Regions from separate parts of the Candidatus Brocadia sinica JPN1 genome, predicted to be linked through region 2. Evidence: riboswitches for the same ligand, from Rfam matches in the RefSeq annotation. Region 2 holds a riboswitch; the other holds the start of a gene.
The links. A riboswitch is a leader RNA that binds a small molecule or an ion and turns the genes downstream of it on or off. The one in region 2 is predicted to bind cyclic di-GMP.
Positions count from the first base shown of each region.

Region 1: linked by a shared signal. The riboswitch ahead of BROSI_RS02165 (hypothetical protein) and the one ahead of BROSI_RS11930 (cytochrome c) in region 2 are both predicted to bind cyclic di-GMP.

Region 1 is NZ_BAFN01000001.1:481,407-489,496, reverse strand. Features, by position in the region: gene BROSI_RS02195 (DUF362 domain-containing protein) at 1-637, opposite strand, end outside; gene BROSI_RS02190 (hypothetical protein) at 664-876, shown strand; gene cobK (precorrin-6A reductase) at 873-1,631, shown strand; gene BROSI_RS02180 (exosortase C-terminal domain/associated protein EpsI) at 1,647-2,315, opposite strand; gene BROSI_RS02175 (exosortase/archaeosortase family protein) at 2,312-3,133, opposite strand; gene BROSI_RS02170 (PEP-CTERM sorting domain-containing protein) at 3,298-3,528, opposite strand; gene BROSI_RS02165 (hypothetical protein) at 3,571-4,140, opposite strand; cyclic di-GMP riboswitch class I at 4,322-4,417, opposite strand; gene BROSI_RS02160 (alpha/beta hydrolase) at 4,814-5,500, opposite strand; gene BROSI_RS02155 (hypothetical protein) at 5,635-6,426, opposite strand; gene BROSI_RS02150 (multiheme c-type cytochrome) at 6,578-7,621, opposite strand; gene BROSI_RS19625 (hypothetical protein) at 7,543-7,986, opposite strand; gene BROSI_RS02140 (aspartate aminotransferase family protein) at 8,060-8,090, opposite strand, start outside.
Region 2 is NZ_BAFN01000001.1:2,624,539-2,632,628, reverse strand. Features, by position in the region: gene BROSI_RS11935 (AfsR/SARP family transcriptional regulator) at 1-1,826, opposite strand, end outside; gene BROSI_RS11930 (cytochrome c) at 2,052-2,606, opposite strand; cyclic di-GMP riboswitch class I at 2,750-2,873, opposite strand; gene BROSI_RS11925 (DUF1858 domain-containing protein) at 2,936-4,678, opposite strand; gene BROSI_RS11920 (Hsp20/alpha crystallin family protein) at 4,947-5,399, shown strand; gene murB (UDP-N-acetylmuramate dehydrogenase) at 5,476-6,378, opposite strand; gene BROSI_RS11910 (hypothetical protein) at 6,590-6,925, opposite strand; gene BROSI_RS11905 (CBS domain-containing protein) at 7,015-7,617, opposite strand; gene BROSI_RS11900 (WD40/YVTN/BNR-like repeat-containing protein) at 7,661-8,090, opposite strand, start outside.

The DNA of each region.
Region 1 (8,090 bases), 2.1 Mb from region 2:
AGTTCTTTAGTGAAATACTGTAGTTGGCATAATTATGGGTTTTAATAACAGGGACGTTGATAATCCTGTCTACAGAATAGATAATCTCCGAGACCATGGCCTTTTTCATAAATCTTCCGTGGGGTATGTCAACTTCCACCCAGCCATGATCCTCAAAGGGGACAAACGTCGCGCCATCTGTTTGAATGGCCTCCCATATGCCTGATTTCATGGCGTTTTTCTTCGTAGGAAGCGTAAAAATGGCTGACATATCGCCGACAAGTATCTTAGAAACCCCCGACTTATGCAGGAGTTTTATGAGATGCTTTATCACGAGGGGATTTGTATTGGCAGGGTTCGGATAACGATTAACGATGTTAGGTTTTATGAGTACAGATTTACCCTGAATATCTAACTTTTCCAGCCCACCCAAAAGTTCTATGCCTTCCTTGAGCATGGCATAAATGTCTTCGCCTTGTACCAGAGACACGAGGATTTTATCATTGTCTTTGTAGACATTGGGAATCTGCTGCAGATGTACCTTTTTTGTTTTTGGTCTTAAGAAGAGGTGTTTGAATACGTATCGCCAGCGAAGGTTTAAGATGAGATAGATGGATATTCCAATAACGTAAAAAAGTGGGTATCTTGTGATTCGCATGTGTGTTTTATGGGAGATTTTTCAGATTGACCCAGTATCGTATTTGCTGTACTATAACAAAGTTTGAAGAAAGCTTCAAGGTCATAGATTCAGAAATGATAACAGAAGAAGACAATATGCAAGCACTCTCTCAAATTGAAAAAAATCATATAACTTCTCTTATTCGCCAATATCTTCACGATATTCTTTCGAATGCAAGAGATATAGAAAAGTTTTTGAACGGTATTGAAAAAACATGATTCTTGTCCTGTCAGGCACTGAAGAAGGCAAAGAGATCGTCAGAAGACTCCACGAAGAGGGATTGGATTCCCTGACGACCGTTGCAACGGAATATGGTAAAAAGATGTTTGAACAGATGGGTTTAGAGACCGTTTGTTTGCAGGGTCGTTTGGACGCTCATGGATTTTCATGGTTAATCAAAGAAAAGGGAATAGATACAGTAATAGATGCAACTCACCCTTATGCGATAGAGGCGTCTCAGAATGCAATGGATGCCTGTAAAAAAACCAATACGCGGTACCTCCGCTTTGAAAGGCAGGAGATGGAGATTCCAATGCATCCCTTGATCCACAAGGTTAAGACTATGGCTGAGGCCATAGACAGGTCCAGGACATTTGGGAAAAGAATATTTCTGACAACGGGCATATCAAGCGTTGCTAAATTTATCATCCTGAAGGATGAAAAAGAATTGTATGTGCGCATCCTCCCTGTACCTGAGCATATTGCTTTGTGTCTGGATATGGGGATTCCACCCACACGTATTATCGCCATGCACGGTCCGTTCTCAGAGGATTTGAACCGGGCTATGTTCAGGCAGTATCATATTAGTACGATGGTGACAAAAGACAGTGGCGAGGTGGGAGGCGTGCTCGAAAAGATTCATGCGGCGCTCAAAGAAGGGATAGACACGATAGTCATCGGGAGACCGGGAATAGACTTTCCTCAAAAATACTCGTCTATTGATGAGGTGATAAATATGGTTAAAATGCATTAACGGGGTAGAATTGTCTTACTTTAGAGATAGATCAGCAACTGTTCCTGGATTTCCGAAAATATAGCTTGCCTGATCTGAAGACATTGCCCATCCTAAATCTGCAATAAAATCTTCCGCCAATTTCAAGGCGTCCCCGATAGTATCTTCTTTCGTGGGCACATCAACTCGGATCATGAGACCAGCCCTTTTTTTATTAATCAATGAGAACCATAACTGTTTTATTTTCTGTTCTGTCCAATCAACGACGTTTTTATCGATACAAATCCAATAAATTATCAGAAAACCATCGGCATCCTTTTCGGTATAAAGACTATGAGCTTGAAATGTACGATTTACTACATGAAACTCAAGGTTATTTAATTCAATGACTTTAAAGCCGGAACTATTAGAACATACCTTTGGATTGTGAAAATTGCCTGCATCCAGTACGAGTAAAAAAAGATTTTTACCATCTGCATTGACATATTCACGATCCAATGCCTGGCTAACAAAATTATATTCTTCGCCCTCCATATTCCATTCTTGCTCCACATCCCTTCCCTGCCATCCGTTAATCTCAAGCGGTATTTTCAATTGGGAAAGGATATTCAGGCTTTCATATTTTGCTTTTGGAAAACCGAAGCAATAAATAATAGCGCATAACAACAATGCGATAGGTATCAATCCTTTTTTCTTCTTATTCATCTTGTTATCCTGCATCTTTCAAGCAAATATTCCAATCCAATTAATCCCAGAATGATAAACACGAATATTACAACGCCGCTCATGCTATGAAAAAATCCCTGGCCAGCTTCCTCGCCAAAATAATAGGTGATAAGGCATAAGGTTATAATCCGGATAAGATTGCCCACGAGCGCAAGAGGAATAATGGAAGAGACAAGGACACCTTTTTTGGATATGCTGCCCTTATTTATATATGCATAAATTAAAGCCAAAGAAAACATCGTAACGATAGAACGAAATCCACTACAAGGTTGTCCCATAAACAAATCAGTCTTGCCAATCGTTAATAAAAGCCCTTCCCTTGTGATTGGATAATGAAAAAGTTTTAAGATCGTCTCCGTGGCAACGGAAAGGCCATAACGCATAGGCAGGGTAACGCTATCAATAATTCCGGTGGGAATCGGCGCAAGCAATATCAGATAAAGAATAGGAAAAGATAAGATCTTTGTTACTTTTAATCCGTAAAGATAACTTACCAATCCATACAGAACCGGAAGTAAAGAAAGCGCAGTAAGAAACCGATAGTCCTGCCGCCAACCAAAAGTAAACAGAAAAATTCCCAATAGCAGGATAGAAAGGCCAAAGAAGTTGTTGCCCGGTGTACTCTTTTGAATGGACTCTCTCAGGAGTGCGCGTTTACGCCACACAAGCCAAAAGAATACAGGTATGATAAAATAGGCGTGCGTATAATCAGAAGACTTCCAGCCATGACGATAAAGCACAAAAAAAAGAGGGGTATAAAGTGATGCCGTTAGTATCCAAATGAAATAGTGGATCATCGTAATCTAAATATCCAAAGCCACGGGATGCATATTTGACGGTTTAACGAAGCATTCAAAATCGTAAGAAAGAGTTATACAATTCCTAACAACACTTACTCTCTTCCATGAGAGTGAGTGTGTTGTCAGGTCTGTATGTTACACCAAGTGTTATCGTAAAGTCGCTATTGTACGTTGGCGTCCTGCGAATGTTCATTGAAAACTTTGGAATTCTTTTTACTTCTTAAGCGCCGTAAAGTTACCAAGGTAGCGCCGCCCGCTAGAAAGAGCAGGCAGCTTACAGGTTCTGGCACAGGCACAGGTCTTCCTCCGCCGCCACTCTTTGCAAATACACTGTTTAACGATATCGTAAGCGATATCAATAATGTTAATATTCCAAGAGTCCACTTTTCCATTTTTCTATTCCTCCTCACTTAAAAAGTAATTTTGTAGAAGCTTTATTTTACAATCTGAAATTTACAAGAATCATCTTCCCAATCGTCCTTGCCTGCTATGCTTACCTTTCCAGTAAATGTGTATGAACTACTTACGGTATTAACCGATAACCCAGAGGGATCCAGCTTAAACCACGCAAAGTACCAGTAACCAGGTTTTAAGGTTCCACCATCTATAGGATCCACAAACCCGTCTTCATTGTGAGTAATATGAATTGAACCTGGACCGTCGATAATCCATTTTATATCCGCTGTTGTTGCCTTCGTTACCCGAAAAGCAACATACATGTAAGCGGAATCCTTTTCTAAAACAGGCAAACAAATGGGTAAATCTGCGCCATCAATGGATGATTCCGCATCGCTGGTGAAGGAAGCGTACAAAATAACCTTCTTCCCACTGCTGCTGCCTCCCTGGAAAGTTTTTTTCACCACCTCATCATCATTTGAGATTTTAATGCGACCGATTCCTATCTTCCCGTCATTCTGACCAGCAAGGCATATCTGCCCCACCATAAAAATCATTAATAATAGCGTTAACCCAAATAATCCTTTTTTCATTCTGCCAATTTTCATAATCTCCTTCTCCTCAAAAAATATCTTTAAATTTTTTCTTATACGATGGCATTCCACTTTTGAAATTAATTTCGGTTTCTTCCCTCCTTTCCCAAATAAACGCCGCCCTTTTAAATCATCGTTACTACGGTTAAACTCTATAAACAAAAAAGCCTTACTGTGAAGATATTTTTAAAACACCTTCGGCAGTAAGGCTATCTTATCATTACATCCTTGTAAACTTAAAGACCCTGTTACTTTGCGCCCCCTGATCACTCAGGGTTTACCTTTATCGCTCTGTATTTTAAGTTTACTACTTTACAACTGTGCGGTATATCATCAATGTAGTCGCCTAAATATATACAATAACTATCATTCTTCGTCAAGTAAAAAATAAAATATTTCTAAGATTTCAATCATAAGTTTTGTGAAAAACACAATAATACCCACAAGGCGTTTCTCAAATACAATCAGAGCGGGAAGTGTCTTCATTATTATTTTTACTTTATTCAGGATATTTTAGGACTGTGTTATGTCCGTGTGCCAACATGGATTCCCTTCTGGGAAAGAAACTGTATGGAAATTATCAGAACGATATGGGCAATAGATTAGCTCTTTCATGTTAAACCTCCCAATAGTTCAACTATGTGTACACATGAATGATTGAATTGAATTGAGCGGGTAATTCGCCAATTCATCTGTTGATTTGGAGTTTAAAAAAGGCGCAGACCTTTTGTGAAAGGCCGTCCTCTTGCCCTCTGTAGAAATGATCACTATCTTCTATTAATTCCAAAATTTTTGGGGATGATAGACCTTCAAAACCTCTTAGAGTATCCTCCGCTGTTGCTGCAAAATCATTCCGGCTGTAAATAAATAATTTACTCTTTTTGCATTCCTGTAAAAAATCCAGGGTGTACCGACCAAAAGGCGTTGATAGAGAAGCGAATGCCTTCACGTGTTTGCTTTCTGCGCCCACCCTCATGCCTGCGACGGCGCCGAATGAATATCCTGCCAGAAAAATTTCCTGGGTTACGCCAATTTGTGAAACCAAAAAATGAAGAGCCGCATGGGTATCCGCAACGGCATCAGTATAGTCACCGCCATTGAGGGATGTATCCCAGTATTGGAATCTCTGGGCAACGCCCTTTATATGACATTCACTATTTCCCACGCCCCGGTAGTTAAACCGAAGGGATACAAATCCCATGCTGACTGATACCCGGGCAATGCTCGTAATAACATTGTTATCCATGTCACCACCCAAATTGGGGTGCGGTGCACATAACAGGATTGCCGGGGATGACTGCATATCTTCGTTATATGTCAGGATACCTTCTAACCTCAGTTTATCTGAATGAAAATGTACGCATTCCTCAATCATGATTCAAATGCAACCACTCAGTTTACAGAAAGAGCCTAAAATAAAGAAAAAGGGAAGAGAAGAAGATGATGGGTATGAAAAAATTATTCTTGTATTTTTTCTTCCACATTCTCCACACCCCAATTTCTCTCTCCCTATCGTTCTATTGATCTTAAGAGTGTTTGTGATAATCGGAAATTGTGTATGCCATACGATTGAATCAGTCTTACAGAGTCTTGCATAGTTAAATTATTTCTACAAAATTGCTTGATTTTGCTATCGAGCGCTTCTTTCCATGCATCATACAATAACCCATAATCCTGATTATGGCATTCGATACAATATTCCCGGACAGATTTGAATGAATATCCGCCTGATTCCGGCTTATGGCAATCTGTACATGACACTGCCTGAGACATCCAATCCGGTATCTTTATGCCGATGATTTGAATATCTCCATTTATGTAATCATTCACATCGGCATGGCAACGTAAACAATCAATTTTACCTGAAAATCCTTTATCTTCCCTGTATTCCTCTGAATTTTTTTTTATAAGGGGTCGGTTAATCGAGAAATCTGATACATGTTCCTTATCCTGCGCGTATAAAGGATTCGAGATTGCTTTGGTGTCTCTTTTGTGATGACAGACCCAACAGTCACTGTTCTGTATAATAAGACCACCGTGTGTTTTTGTATGAACGGCATCATTATTGTGGCACTGACTGCACTCCAATCCCTGATTGGGGGAGTGCGTCTTATGTTGGAATACCTTCCCCTGATACGCCGTGTGATAGGCCATGTAATTCACATGACATCTGTCAGTGCAGGAACCGGTAAGAAAGGGGGGGGTATTTGGTTTTATTGCATAAATATCATCTCCCCATACTAATGGTTGTAATAAAATAATACCAGTATAAAAAATCAATCGTAAATATGTTTTAATCATAGTAGTTACTTCGCGATATTCTTTAAATTCAGGATACTATAACCAATTCCTCTCAAATCCCTTTTCGTGGCAATTTTTACAGACCCCGGATTCAATGTTTGCATCCTGATGGCAATCCTTTTGTTTAACTTTTTCGGCTTCAGCAAACTATTTAAAGTTTATGGATCGTTTCTGACAATAAAATATTTCTGTCTTTATGAAAGGATGTTCGGATCACGGTAGCTTTAATTACAGATGAATTCTCATTCCAGCCAAAGCAAAAGGGAATGCATTTTTTCCCCTTGTACGGTAAAGCCGTTTTCAATTCGATAAACAGGCTTTCTTTTTTTAAATCTATAATCTGGCCCGTTTTATCCAACAGTTCGGTCGTTACAATAACTTCCCTGTATCCATAATCCCCGGTGGGTACGCTGTGAGGAATGTCTGTATTTTCTAATTCCAATACACCTTTAATCTTTCCTTCCGAACGGGTTACTTGTATAAAGGATAATTTTAACAGATTCTCATTTCCATGAAACATGGCCAGAGATGAGAAAAGGTGCTGTTTCCCATCTCTTTTAGGATAGATTTTCTGCCAGGGGTCATCCTGAATAAGCTTTCGCTTTATTGCAGGCATATGGCAGTCCTGGCAGGTTTTCCTCCCCTCTGCTGTATCTGATTTCTGCCATGCCAGAAACGTACTTATATGACATTTACCACAGAGCTCACTTGTCCTGAAAAATGGATTCTTTTCTGCAATGGGGTGCGGTCCGTGTGCAGGTGTAGGACCACTTAATTTGCAGTCATTCAGGTGACAGGTGTTGCAATTTACACCCTCCTCCCGGTTCACACTACGTGGTGCAATCTTTTCATTCGTAAAAATGGTTTCGGGGGCATGGCATCCTATGCAAAAGGTAAACTGATATTCATTGGTCTCTTCCCTAAATGCACTATTGATGAAACTGCTGGCATGGGGTGAGTCCTTCCACTCGGCATAAATATCTCTATGGCAATCTCCGCACCGTTCGGCTCTAGGAGATTTTGTCCCTTTTTCCACCAACTCAGGATAGATGACACAACTAACCGGAAGAAAACAAAAAATTAAAGTGAAAATGGGGAGAAATATCCGGAGCAGTTTTATGGGTTTATAAAACATAACGTAACCACGAAAATAATCGCAGTAATGACGATCATAAATGGGATGGGCCTTTGCCATAGATTGCAACGCTCTTTGACATACCGGGCATAACCGCTATTTGTACCTTCCGTGTTATTGAAAGATGATACGGTATATCTTCTTTCACGTATAAGGAATGGCCAGAAAACAAATAGTAAAGCACATAAAACAAGGATAGAAATAAAAAGAGTCTCGTTTTGGATGAGTTGTTTTAGATTATAAACCGGCAGTAACGGCCAGGGTATGTGGTCGGGTTTCTTTACTAATTTGGGCAATGGAAAAAAGATGACAGCAACCAATTCGATAATAACAAGAAAACACAAAACTATAATGTGCCTGAATAGTTCATTTGGGAAAAACGGTTCGAGCATCTCCGGGCTTTTGCCCTTTGTATAATCTTTCATGTGAAAATCCTTCCTCTGAGTTTCCTTCAGAAACTCTTATTCTCAGTCTCGTTAGTCGTCACTTTAGAATATTTCAGTCAAAAAGTATCTCGTCCAAAGCCTCT
Region 2 (8,090 bases):
ACCAAAAGCCGCATTAAGGGGATGGCCGTTTCTGCCTGTGCCCGTTTGCGAAGAAGATTAATCAGAATACCGGCACGGATGAAATCGCCCATACACACGTAATGAACTGACAGATAAAATCCCGTTTGTAAACAGAGGTTCACGTCACTACACTTTTGCAGGAGAGCGAATACCCGTTCCGCCCATAGTTTAATTTCAGAGTGATCCGGCTGCCTAAGCATCATACAAATAAACCTGCAGGAAATGATGCGAAATTCTATTTCGGGTGAAGGAAATACAGGCCTTTGCTGAATGAGTTCTTCAAATATCTGAATGTATGAATCGAAGGGGGAAAAATTATCAAATTCATGGAAAAAGGTATCTACTGCATATGCCCAGGATAACCATACTCCGGTAAAGTCCCCCTGAGCACGAAACTGCTCAAATGCCTTATCAAAATACGTACGGCTTTCGGCAGGATTATTATACAAAAAGCGACAGACGCCCAGCCAGTAAAGAAGCCAGGGGGTATTCTCCAGCATGTCACGTGGAAAACTGAGAAGCCATTCCTCAAGGGTCTTGTTTCTTCCCTGAGCCGACATGGATGCTGCCTGATTAAGGATCAGGTTTGCGAGGCCATTCCAGTCTTTGTCGTCCCTGAGGATCACAGCCGCATCTTCAATCATTCCGGATGCTTCCAATATCTCCGCGGCGTATCGTTGTATCTGCGAAAGATTTTCGGGGTTAAATGAATTCCTCGCCCTCGAAAGAAGAAATTCCCGGAAAAGGGGGTGGTACTGATACGACAGGATGGCATGGTGCGGTTTTTCCTCTTTCTTCCTCACACCGGAAGGCAAAGAATCTTGCAATGAGGTTCCTTGCTGTTTGTAGGCGCTTTGTACGTGATAACCGTACTGTGTGGTAAAATAGTGTTTCTTATTCAGGTCTGAGAGTATCTGTTCAGAATTGTTGGCGCCGGTGAGCTTTTCTGCCATGTGCGGCGTCATCCTGGGCAAGAAGGCTGTTTTCAGTAAAAATGTCTGCGTCTGTTTATTCGTCTTCTTAAAGACCTCGTTTGCAAAATAATCAAATATTTCCTGAGGGGTAAGTTCCTTCAGGATGTGGCGCCCGATGTCCTTTGTCTTTGCGATCTCCACCATGAGCACCAGTCCGGCAGCCCATCCATCCGTCTTCTCATGTAAATCGGTAATACTTTCATTGGTGAACGATCTCCGGTCTTTCATCCGGACAATTTCCCTGGATTCTTCAAGAGTAAGCCTGAGTTCATTCCACCCTATGAAATGTATCCCATTATTTGCCCTCAAACGGGAGAACGCTGGCAATGGCTCATTTCTGCTTACTACGATGACATGTATTCCTTCAGGAATTGTGGATAAACCGGCGCTGATAACGTCGTGGAAATCCGATTCATCAGGCGCGTCCTGATAGTTATCAAAGACAATGATAAATGGCGGGTTTAATTTGCCGTAGAGTTCTTCAAAATATCGGTGGGTAAATGAGGAGATGTCTGAAAGGTATTCAGGGGTTAATACGGGAAGGGGCTTTCGTTTTTTAGGAAACGCCTTTTTTGCCGCCATACCCATATAATAAAAGAAGGTTGCAATATCCGCATCCCCCCTATCCACCTGATACCACAGAAAGGGGACCCTGCAGGTATCAAGATAGCTTGCAACCAGTGTGGTTTTACCCGAACCCGGCGGGCCTGTTACCCACGTGACGGGATAATCCCTCCCCGCATCCATCCGCTGAAACAATCTTTTTCTGTGGCAGACATCCCTGATTTTCGGATGGTTTATCTTGGCTATCGTTGTGCTTCTTTTTGCCATACCAAGGAAACCGGAGGCGGGTTTTTCTTCATTTTGTGCTGGTAAAAAGCACAAACGTTCTTTTATGAATTTGTTAAAAACATAAAAAATGCATTTGGACGCTGATTCACGCAGATTTGCACTGATTTTTCAAAGAGTTAGATTCGGATCAAACATTGATAATTCGTTAAACTCCATAAGAGATAGCACATCCGTCGAATGCGGATGTGCTATCTCAATATACGATTAACCCCCGGTTATCTTCATCCATTCCGGCCATTCTGGCCATTTTGGCCGGGCAGTCTCATGGCAGGTAAAACATGCATTTTTCAACATTGCATCAAGGCTTTTATACGTTTCTACAATATTGTGCTTTTTTGAGGTTTCGGCAACATTCTTTGCAGCATCAGCAACAGTTTTCATATATTTTTCAAATTCCTTTTTTACCGTCTGTACATCCTCGGCGTTTTTTGGATCCTTACCCGTCTCTTTGAACCACTCTCCAACTTGTCCACCCTCGGGAAAGAAATTTTTCATTATGGCCTGGCTACTCTCTGCAACGGCATATGACTCCTTAATTACAGCATCATGATCACCGTCCATTATGGCCTCAAGGATCCTGGACGTATGGGAACTGATTACCCGCATCAATGAACGGGTAGGTGTAGATTCTGCACTATGCTTGGACTCTATACCTTCTTTCGCAAGAACTATATTATCCTTCCATACATCTGACATACCTACCGCAGCAACAACAAACAAGCAACACGCAGTAATACGCATTAGACCGGTTTTTTTCATTTCCTGCCTCCTTTCAAAATAGCACACTTATATGGTAAGAAAGTAATACACGATTACTACGCTAACAGTAGAGTTGCACGCGAAACTTTTTACAAATATCCGTAAAATAAAAAAGCCTTACTGTAAAGACGTTGGTTAACATCTTCGGCAGTAAGGCTATCTCTTCGTAAGCCGTTTAAACAATTTAAACGGCTTAAACTGTTTAAACAACTGATAAGACCCTTTACTTTGCGTCCCCTGATTGCTCAGGGTTTGCCTTTATCGTTATGTATCTTTCAGATACTTATATTACACTCACGGTATTACGTCAAGGAAAAAATCAAAAGATTTTATTTTTTTGAAGCAATTTTGTCGTTAAGAGCACTAAGGAATTTGTCTATATCCACATTGTGCATCTTGGTCGCCATTTCTATACTTGCAACCCGACCCATAGTATTTCTCATCACCGGATTCGCCATCTGGCTAAACCCAAAGTCGAGAAATATTTGTAGCGTTTCCGGGTATTGGTCTACCACATCAAAGACCTTTGTATCCTTTGTGATCTCGGTTAATTTCTTAGATACCGAAGGCTTTGTCTCCTGCGTAGTATTCATGGTTTTCCACAAGTTATAACCAAAGACACCCAATGCTGCCAGTTCAAACCATCCAGAAGTTCCCATAGTAGCATAAAATATGGGATTGCCGCCACTCGTACCCACCAATATCTGTGAAAATACCCTGAGAAAACAACCCGTGTTCAATAAGATAAAGGTAATGTTTGATAATTTTAAGCTATACATGTCAATCCCTTTAAAAGTGGGGATCATTTTCGATGCATAGCCAATAATCATCATAGTTATAAAGCCCACGGTAACGGCATGATTCAGTGACCCGTGAAACCTTCGTTGTAATTCGGAACCATGCCCCAGAAATGGGATTATGAGCAGAATAACCGTGGTGACGATAAGCCAGATATATGCAGTGCGAATAGTCTTGGCGTAACTCCTGTCCATCACCACGTCGTGAAGTTCCTTAGTAGACCGCTCAAAGATGCGAAGACCGTAGATGAATGTGATAATAGCGAAGGCCATAGGAAATACAATGAATTGTGAAAGCCGAAGCGCAACGATGCTCTTATTCGCAAACATATGGGTAACAAAATAAATCGGGACTGATATATTCATAACCCAAAAGGTCAAATTGACAGCCTTTTCTCTGACAGGTTTGATATCGAGGAAGGCAAATACCGTCCTGATATTAATGGCAAAGATGAACATAAATACAAAACCGAAGAGATAGAGATGTACAAAAGGACTAAAAACTGCCTTGGGAATTTCATAAATAGCGTGTTTATATATATACCATATCATCCCAAAATTTATAAACATGGAGATGAGAAACCAGATTATTCCTGCCTTGAAAAACTTATCAAAGATGCCGATCTTTTCTTTGCTGGAAAATATGGTGCTAAAGATAATAAATGCAAAGAGACATATCGAAATGATTTCACAGATAGCGGATATGGGAAGTAAGAACCTGATGGCATGAAACGGTATGGGTTGTAATATAGTCCTTAGTGAAATACCTGTTATAATAAGTCCGTAACAGAGATTTGCCAGATTCCTGTGTTTGAGTTCGGCATTTTTTACCCTCGGCACAATATATAGGGCAAAGCCCATAACGCAAAGTCCCACCCAGCCGAAAAGCTGCGCGTGACCATGTGCCTGAATGAGTGCATAATAAATTGAATTAAAATTTAATTTAATAGCGATGTAACTCAATATGATGGCGCCAAATGTTACACCTACGGTAAGCGTTAAAACAATCGCCGTTTTCACAAACTTTTCATAAATCTTGTCTTCTTCAAGCTTTGGAATTTCAACATGCTCACCACCGCCCTTTTCAATAGCCTCGTTGAGCTCCTTAACAAGGGTGTCATAATCAACCTCGTGTGCCTTGGCAAAAAAGGCTATGGGTTCATTCGGCCCGCGAACCCCGCCCGCTATGACAAGGTTATACTTTTTGAATACAGCGAGTGTCTCCGGATGAGACTCAATGAGGTCTTTAATTATCGTATTTCTGTTTATTTCCATGGCCCGTTATACTAACAAATTTTAGTTAAAATTTTCAAGGAAATTAAAAATTACTTTCACAATAATGCCATTTTATAACACAGTGCTGCCATATTGACAGCACCAACCATACTAAGACAGAATATCATAATTATCTTATAACTTATTTTTTTGCAATGTGTTATGCAAAAGAAACGCAGACACAAATATAATTGGCATTGTTTTAGCTATTACGAAAAGCAAATGTATTTCATATCTTTCATTTTCATTTTTTGAAAGGAGCAATAGTATGGCTAAGGATTTGATAAAGTGGTCGCAGTTGCCATCCATTTCTTCCATGCAGGAGGAAATGAATCGGATGTTTGACCGGTTTTTCAGAGGAGGAGAGTTAACTGAATTTGGCATGGCGGGTACGTGGGTACCACCTATTGATTTATCGGAAACGGCTGATAAAGTTACCGTGAAGGCAGAAATCCCTGGTATGGACCCGAAGGAAATTGACATTTCGATCCAGGGAGATACCCTCATTATTAAGGGTGAAAAGAAGGAAGAAAAAGAGGAAAAGGGAAAAAATTACTATCGCATGGAAAGACGCTATGGCAGTTTCTCACGTTCCATAGACCTCCCTACCTCTGTGGATACAAACAAAATAGCAGCAGAGTGCAAAAACGGTGTGCTCGAGATTACCATGCAAAAGAAAGAAGAAGTAAAACCAAAACAGATTTCGGTAAAGGTTGGTTAAGATAAAGGCGAACAGGGCAGGTACTCTCTGTGCATGAAAACAGTATACCTGCCCTTTCTCGTTACTGTTTATGTAGTCACCATTCCCCAACTACCGCAATCTCAGTTTCCAAAGTATACCCTGATTTCCGTTTCACTTCCTCCTGCACATACTGAATTAACTGCAGGACATCGGCAGACCTGGCATTGCCCGTATTGATGATAAAGTTTGCATGCTTCCCCGATACCTCCGCTCCACCAATACGTGTACCCTTAAGCCCGGCCTGCTCTATCAACCTTCCAGCCCCAATACCTTTCATTTTTTTAAACACCGAACCACAGCTTGGATATTCTGCTAGTTGCGGCTGCTTCGCATTACGCCAGGCCATATTTGCATCCGTCACCGCCAGTATTTCTTCTTTCTGCTTTGAACTGAGTTGAAACGTGACATCAAGCACAATGTCTTTCCGTTTCTGCAAGATACTCTTGTCATAATCAAACTGAAAGTAATCAACCCCGACCGTACAAAACCGCTCATCTTCTGTGAGAATACGGCTCGTTTGAACTATTTCCCCGATAAACACCGTCCGTTGCCGGTCGGGTGACAAAAAGTGTAGGTTCTGCCACATAGCCCCGCCAACGGTACTTGGAATACCGGCAAAGTGTTCAAATCCGGATAATCCACGGTCGCAACATTGCACTATAAGATCGGCAATAATTGCGCCACTTTCGGCTACCACTTTGCCATCATCGGAGAAGGTGACTTTATCTGCTAAATTACGAATCACCAATCCCCGAAACCCCTTGTCCGTAACCAGAATATTAGCCCCGCAACCGAGCAAAAAAAAGGAGATACCATTACGGCGAGCCTCTGATAAGGCATGTATTAATTCGCTAATCGTATGAACTTCAACAAAAAAATCGGCTGGTCCACCTATCTTGTATGTAGTAAATGGAGCCAGGAGTTTATTCTTTTCCAGATTTGAAATATTCAGAGGCATAGTGTAGGAAACAGTTGGCAGCAAACAGAGTGGGTAAAATGGACAATTTCACCCTATTTCATGAGATTTATTCCCCACTTTATTGGCTAAAAAGCGACAAAACAAGTGCAAAAAATGGCAATTTATAACAGTTTTTACCCACTTTTGAAGCAAAAAAGTTCAGTTGACCCACTCTGTTCGTTTAACCCACCCTGCTCAACTATCGATGTGTTCAGTGATTTCTAACGATCTCAATCGCTACACCCATTTCCATATTGCCCGCTATATATGATACCGTGCCTGTATGGTCAGGACAGTAACAGTATCCGCCCGGGATAGGCCATTCGATACACGGACACCGCGGGTCAACCCTCGGGTCGAAGTTTATATAACACCATGTCGGTTTTGTTGTGGCACCCAGACCCACACCATGAACCATTTGCTGAAAATTAGTTTCTTTGCTACCGTCTTCGCTCACGGTATATAAGGATTCTGTGACTACATAGATAACCACAACAAGCACCAAACTAAGGAGAATTCCTAAAAGGATAAACGACTTTTGATTCATTATTTTAACCATGAAATGTATTTTATCGTATTTACCGTAGAAAAACTTCTTTTGGACAAGTGTTTTACAACCCCCTTCGCCCCTGCATTTTACTTCTCACCGTGAATTCTATCCAGGATATCACGCAGGGACAGGATAGAATTTTCTGCTGCTTCCAACCGTTCCTGCAGATCCAGAATCGCCTCTTCGGTAACAAATGCGCTGCTGCCATAGCCCATGGTGCTCACGGCATGGAGAATATCGAGGGTACTCACAACGCCGATAACCTGCTCCTTATCCTGAATGATGACCCTGTGGATTTTTTTATCATGCATGATCTTCGCAAGACGGTCTATCGTATCATTGGCCTGTGCAGTAATGACACGGGATGTCATGATGTCTTTTACAAAGGTCTTTCCAAAGGTTTTTGTCTTTAATAGCTTATCCAGTTCCTTTTTCAATTTCCCATTGGTGTCGCTATAAAACGATTTCTTCGTGGCGCCTCCTCGCTTTTTACTTGTCTTTTCGTCATATTCAACAATATCTGTCTTCGAAACAACCCCGACCAGCTTTCTCTTTTTATCCACAACCGGTGCCCCATTTATATGATTTTTGACGAGTATTTTTATAAGATCATTGATAGGGGTTTCCGGATGAACACAAACTACCTTTTCTGCCATTAAATCTTTCGCTACAAATTTGTAAGTAGCCACAATCGTTCCTCCCATACGTAAGAAAAATGTCTGAAATCAGTAACTATTTCTGGTTAATTCCTACCACGTATACATTGTCTCTCTTATTCCCCCATATCCCCAGCAATAAATAATCAGTACCACTTTTCTGTTTATTCCATTTTTTACCATCGTAATAAAGTATCGTGCCATTATCACCAATGGTGAAGATAGTATTGCCATCAATAGCCCATATTCTCCTCAACCAGTTATCCGTACCACTTCTCTGCCTCGTCCATTGAATCCCATCATAATGAAGTATCAAGCCATCAGCACCCACAACAAAAACATTGTTTGCATCAGGGACACAAACACTCATAAGCCTTTTGTTTGTATTGAGCATTATCTTTTTCCATTCTTTTCCATCATAACGAAGCACGGTACCGTAATCTCCGACAGCATACACATTATCAGTACTATTCCCTTTGACACTATAAAGCCAATCGATGGTACCG